One region of the Vibrio sp. 1069 genome, then DNA from elsewhere that is predicted to be linked to it. Evidence: predicted binding sites of a transcription regulator. Region 1 holds the regulator's gene; each other region holds the start of a gene.
The links. The regulator CRP, encoded in region 1, controls carbon source genes, mostly activating them, when cyclic AMP is high. The targets are predictions, from matches to a motif close to TGTGANNNNNNTCACA.
Positions count from the first base shown of each region.

Region 1 (2,210 bases):
GCTGTTTTATGAAGGGTTACATGGTGGCGTGGTCGATGGCGATGTTAATGTTGCTCAACATGTGGATTTCTTAATTGGCATGGTGCCGATTGTGAACTTAGAGTGGATCCAAAAATTCGTACGTGACACTCGCGATCGCGGCCATTCGCGTGAAGCGGTAATGGACTCAATCGTGCGATCCATGGACGATTACCTCAACTATATCACTCCGCAGTTTTCTCGTACTCACATCAACTTCCAGCGCGTACCGACCGTTGATACTTCCAACCCACTTAATGCAAAAGGCATCCCTAGTTTGGATGAGAGTTTTGTGGTGATTCGCCTACGCGGTATCAAGAATGTCGACTTCCCATATCTGCTGGCCATGATTGATGGCTCATTCATGTCACGCCACAACACGATTGTCGTACCCGGCGGTAAGATGAGCTTTGCAATGGAGCTCATAGTTCGGCCTATCCTACAACAGCTCATCGAAACAGGGAAAATTGGCTAAAAACCTGCCTGCGAAGATGTTTACTTTTCATACCGTGATCATGTGCACAGTTTTGCTTACAAAATCTCAATCATGGCACGATTAAAATCAAGAAATCGTTTTCGAAAAAGGATACTATTTCTTACCGAAACACAAGAGAGCTTGCAGCATATAAAAAGTGCTCTTATTCTAGTAGGCCTAATTCAGGCTTAGCTAAAATATGGATAGCGCAAGCGTACCCTGCAGAGGAAGTGAGATATTATGGTTCTAGGTAAACCTCAAACCGACCCAACATTAGAGTGGTTTCTTTCACACTGTCATATTCATAAGTACCCTTCAAAGAGCACGCTAATTCACGCGGGCGAAAAGGCAGAAACTTTGTACTACATCGTTAAAGGTTCTGTTGCGGTTCTTATCAAAGACGAAGAAGGTAAGGAGATGATCCTTTCTTACCTAAACCAAGGAGACTTTATTGGTGAACTTGGTCTATTCGAGGAAGACCAAGAGCGCACAGCTTGGGTTCGTGCTAAATCTCCTTGTGAAGTTGCTGAAATTTCTTTCAAGAAGTTCCGTCAGCTTATCCAAGTAAACCCAGACATCCTAATGCGTCTTTCTGCGCAGATGGCTCGTCGTCTTCAAGTAACTAGCCAAAAAGTGGGTGACCTGGCGTTCCTAGACGTAACTGGTCGTATCGCTCAGACGCTTCTGAACCTTGCAAAACAACCAGACGCAATGACTCACCCAGACGGCATGCAAATCAAGATCACTCGTCAAGAAATCGGTCAAATTGTTGGCTGTTCTCGTGAGACAGTAGGTCGTATCTTGAAGATGCTAGAAGAGCAGAACCTAATCTCTGCTCACGGTAAAACCATCGTGGTTTACGGTACTCGTTAATCTCGAACTAGAGTGACACGAACAAAATTATAAAAGCCACCAATGGCAACATTGGTGGCTTTTTATTTACTCATGACCAAATGAGATAGGGTGCAGCGAACACTAATGAGTAAGCTTAACAGGTTAACCCTAAAACTTAGCCATTCGTACTTTCAAAGATTTTGTCAGCTGAAGCGGCCACGAAACCTGGGTACAAATCACCATTTTCCATCGGATAGCGCTTAGCAAATTCATAAAACCCGCCAGGGATAATTTCAGTGCCTTCGCTAAAACGAACCGCTACTTTATCTGCCATGGTCGATGACTGCTCTAGCAACACCTCAGGAGTGCCCTTCACTTCACCACCATTTTCATTAATGGTAAACCCAGCGGTACGCAGATGATCGTTTACCTGCTTCACTTCTTCATATTCATTGAGCTGGTTAACGCTCACCGTGAAGTGGTTTGCTCCGTAACCATGCGCCGCAAGCCAAGATGCGTACTCACTTTCTTTAGCCAACGTTTGGTAATCAGCAAAGCTTAAATCCCACAAGCGTCCACCATGTAAGAATGCGCTATCTTTCAGCTTGTCAGCATCGATTTGTGCCACCAAATTTTTCACAATCTCTTGTAGCTCAGGCGAGCACTCTTCAACTTTTAGCTCACTAATAAATACTTTAGGTTGCTTCGGATCTGGGTGCTCATAGTGCTTAGCAACCAGCTTTTTGCTTTCGAAAATGTAATCACCACACGCCTTGTAACCAATAGCTACAAATGGCTTAGCTAGAGTTTCAATACCAAGAGGCGCGATATTGAAGGTACGTAAAGCTATATGATCATTAATCAGAGGCTCATCTTCTTGAAG
Region 1 is NZ_JAWOWP010000024.1:30,285-32,494, reverse strand. Features, by position in the region: gene R7040_RS22330 (phosphoribulokinase) at 1-493, shown strand, start outside; gene crp (cAMP-activated global transcriptional regulator CRP) at 734-1,366, shown strand; gene R7040_RS22320 (DUF1338 domain-containing protein) at 1,503-2,210, opposite strand, start outside.

Region 2 (2,210 bases), on a different contig from region 1:
CCGCTAGCGAGTAGCCTGCTGCTTCGTGGCGACGTAGGATGTCACGTACAGACGCTGCTGAGTGGAAGTACTGCTGCATCAGACGCAGTGTTTTACCTTTCTCGTGGTTGTCGTTCGGGTAAAGCACTTTAGTGATGTTACCTGCGTCGATCAGTGCGTGCTGAGCTTCGAAGTAATCACCATTGTTAAAGCTTGCTAGTGAGAATGGTGCAATCGCCTGACATTCCCAAAGACGTAGCGGGTAAACCGTGTCTGATTCGTAACCCACAATTGGAAGATCCCAAGGCATTGCTCTTACTGTCATGCCTGGTACCCATTTGCGAACTTCTTTACCGTTCTCGTTAATCACTTCAACGTGACCGTAGAAACCGATCTCTTGCGCAAGTTCTGGACGCGCAATTTCCCAAGGGTAGCCTTCTACACCGCGCCAAGCGTCAGGTGCTTCTTGCTGGCGACCATCTTTGAATGACTGTTTAAATAGACCGTATTCGTAATGTAAACCATAGCCGACAGTTGGGAATTCTTGTGCCGCACATGAATCCATGAAACACGCAGCCAGACGACCAAGGCCACCGTTACCCAATGATGGGTCGCGCTCTTCTTCTAGCAGATCAGTTAGGTTGTAACCCAGTTCAGCCATTGCTTCTGTTACTTGTTCATACAGACCCATGCTGATTAGGTTGTTACCCGTCAAACGACCGATAAGGAATTCTAGCGAAAGGTAGTTAACGCTCTTCGCACTTTTAATGCGTGGATCTTCTTCTGTCGCAAGCAAATCTAGAGTAGTAAATTCAGCCAGAGCATGCCCCATTGCTAGGTACCATGCGCGGCTGTCTGCGTTTTCAATCGTATGAGCGTAAGTTACAGATAGGTGTTTCTTTACGCTTTCTTGGAACGACTTCTTGTCAAATTGTTTTTGTTGAGTAGGTTTCATTACGAAATTCTCACGTCTTTTGGTAATTCATCTGCCATACATCGTGCATTTACCTCTGTGAATAAACATCCTCCTAATTCTCATCCTTTGAAGGAGGAGGGCTGAGGGCGTAGAGGGGGTACCATTGCTAGGTTAGTGATCCAAATCTCAACAAAGTGAACTTTGCACCAGTTCTTAGTGATTTTGATCACAATGGAATGTGAGAAAGGTTAAAACCCGTTCATGACGCTTTTTATAGTCCACTCATCTGATGATGTGAAAATTGTAATATCGGTCACATTAACTCGGTCAGCGTAGAAGAACTTTTCGTAATCTATGTGCAACGCGATCTTAACGCTAACGAAACAAACGACATTTAAGTGACGACAATCACAAATAAAGGGCGTAGTTGATGGTAAATCCATCAACCCTTGAGAATTAGGAAGTGGATCAAAGTAACGAACATTTCTGATGTCGTAACATCCCTCTCAGCTCACAGGATTGTACGCTTTTTATACAAACTAGAATTAGGCGATGTGAGTTATTTCTAGTTTTCGCTAGCTTTTATATCTAAGTGACCGTATGGAATGGTTTTTCAGACGGACACAAGCCCCAATAGTAGCGACATTATCCGGTATTCAAACAGTGTTTTTGATGCTGATGACATCATTCAGTAAGACGGCTTTCAAGGGGGCTTTACTAGAATGATCACGTTGCTGTCATTTGGGTATACATAAATAAGGACATAACTACTAATGTGGATTCCATCTAAGCTTACTCGACCAGGACGCCTGCACAATGCCATCGTGCGCCCACGAGTGTTGGACTTACTACAGCAAGCGCCTTACTACAAATTGGTTTTATTCCGATCCCCAGCAGGTTACGGAAAAACAACAATGGCAGCGCAGTGGCTATCCGATAAGCCAAACGTCGGTTGGTACAGCATTGATGACAGCGATAACGACGGCTTTCGCTTTGTAAACTATCTGCTTCAAGCATTAAACAAAGCCACCAACTTCAGTTGCGCTAACGCACAAAAACTGGCGGAAAAACGTCAGATCTCGTCTTTACGCTCCCTATTTAGCGAAGTATTCGCTGAAATGGCTGACTTTCATCAAGAGTGCTACGTGGTGCTTGATGACTACCATTTAATCACGAATGATGAAATCCATGAATCCATGCGTTTCTTCTTAAAGCACATGCCAGACAACCTCACCGTTGTGGTAACCAGTCGTGCAGCGCCGCCTCTGGGCACTGCAAACTTACGTGTTCGTGATTTAATGATCGAAATCGGCAA
Region 2 is NZ_JAWOWP010000003.1:191,076-193,285, forward strand. Features, by position in the region: gene R7040_RS06940 (glycogen/starch/alpha-glucan phosphorylase) at 1-934, opposite strand, end outside; gene malT (HTH-type transcriptional regulator MalT) at 1,669-2,210, shown strand, end outside.
Region 2: a site for CRP is predicted at 1,198-1,213, ahead of R7040_RS06940 (glycogen/starch/alpha-glucan phosphorylase). Genes of this name have one in related genera too.

Region 3 (2,210 bases), on a different contig from region 1:
GTATGACTCTACAACTTGGCGTAACGCCCAGTCTGCCCTATCTCCTTTTTCAATCTGCTTCTTCAAATCACCGCGAAGCATCGGATCATTCAGTAAGTGAGTAAACAGATCGAAGATCGCAAGCGCATCTTTGTTGATTTCACTGTCCAGCTTTTTCCGCATACGGCGAAAGTCATTTAACGCTCGCTCTATGGCCACTAGTAATGTCTCGTGCTCGCGTTCCTTATCTAACGTGGACGAAGGGAAAACATCCGATAAACTCGGCTGGGTATTGTCGAACCAAAACTCTCCAATCGCGACACCAGTAGACGCAGGCAAACCTTTTAATACCGTGGGTTTAGATGCTAACTGCCAATGCCCAAGATTCTGCGCATGTGCAATGAGCACCGCTAACTGAGCGGATAAGGTAACAAGAAACGATTCTTCCATTTCACTAAACAAGCGCGGCGTTTTTTGTTGGATCACCAACACACCTAAAACTTGTTTACGATGAATGATTGGAGTAGCTAAAAAAGAGTGGTAAATCTGTTCGCCGAGTTGAGGAAAGAATTTGAACTCGGGGTGTTTTGAGGCTTCGGCAAGGTTAAGGGGTTCAGCGCTTCGTTTTACCAACCCAACCAAGCCTTCATTGAAGTTGATATGAATACTATCACCTTCAAAAATAAGGCCTTGAGTTGCCATTAACTCAAGGCGCTGCATTTCTTCATTAGCAAGATAGATAGTACAGCACTCAGTACTAAGGGCAGCACAAGTCTCTTTCACCAATATATCGAGTGCCAGATGCACATCATCGACCCTGGAGACTTTCTCAACTATTTCCCTTAGCTGACTGAGCATGATTATCCTCTACGTTGCTTTTTTCTTTTCCCTTTCGCTTTTCTCTCTCGAAAAGGCATGGCCAAGGATGCAAATTCTTTCATCGCTCGTCGATAAACATCTCGCTTGAAAGAAACAACTTGCCTAACTGGATACCAGTAACTTACCCAGCGCCAACCATCAAATTCAGGGGATTTTCCGCGTTGCATATTAATGCGAGACTCATCGCATTCTAATCTCAGCAGAAACCATTTCTGTTTTTGGCCGATACAAACAGGCTTGGAGTCCCAACGCACCAATCGCTTTGGTAGCTTATATCTTAACCAATGACGACTTGTTGCAATGATCTTAACGTCTTTTTTCGTTAAACCGACTTCTTCGTATAACTCCCTGAACATGGCTTGTTCAGGGGTTTCACCTTCGTCAATCCCACCTTGTGGAAATTGCCATGAGTGTTGCCCGTATCGTTTAGCCCAGAAGACCTGACCATGGTTATTACATATCACAATACCAACATTAAGTCGGTAACCATCGCCATCTATCACTGGCTAACCTCTATGAATAAATTTTTTATTACCGTGATTTTTCCACATATCCCCATTACTAGCAAACTTACTGATGTGATATGAGCAAGATTTATTACCTTTTCACCATTTTTGGATATCTTTTAATCAAACCATACCTTATCAACACAAGAGTGAGACATTGCCCACATTTATTCACCTTTTCTGTGAATAACTTTGTGAAGAATTCAATTCAAATGAGTAATTCAGTTCAATCCCATCAAAAGCAAAACAGATGAAGAAACAAAAAAATAAACATAAAACATTGATAAAAAAGTATTTATTTTTAAAAACAACGATAATTCGATCTTCAGTTTCTTGATGATCTTTTCACCAAACTCAGATCGGTCAAAGATCCACCAACAGGCTATTTATCCACACTCACCTGCTATTCGTTTAGATGATTACAACAAAATCAACCCCAAAAATGCATTTTAACCCCTGTTTATTCATACAGACCCCGCCAGGATCTTATCAACACCTCCTCCACCTGTGGATAAGTTATGAATTGATCGTTCTTACACCGCCTCGGTGAAATCTTAAACAGTAGATTTGGTCGGAGTTTGATAAACTATATTTTTTGTAATACCACCTTGTAACTATGAAACCAGAACCACAAACAGAAGCAGAGCTATTGGAACGAGCGCATGATATGGCAGGACTCTGTTTTGCTGAGTTGGCCGCCGAGGCGAATATGATTGTTCCTGAAAACTTAAAACGTGATAAAGGTTGGGTGGGTCAATTACTCGAATGGCACTTGGGCGCTCCAGCTGGCAGTAAACCTCAACAAGATTTCGCAAAACTAGGGATCGAGTTGAAAAGTATTCCGAT
Region 3 is NZ_JAWOWP010000017.1:59,096-61,305, reverse strand. Features, by position in the region: gene ptsP (phosphoenolpyruvate--protein phosphotransferase) at 1-837, opposite strand, end outside; gene rppH (RNA pyrophosphohydrolase) at 840-1,361, opposite strand; gene mutH (DNA mismatch repair endonuclease MutH) at 1,981-2,210, shown strand, end outside.
Region 3: a site for CRP is predicted at 1,515-1,530, ahead of rppH (RNA pyrophosphohydrolase). Genes of this name have one in related genera too.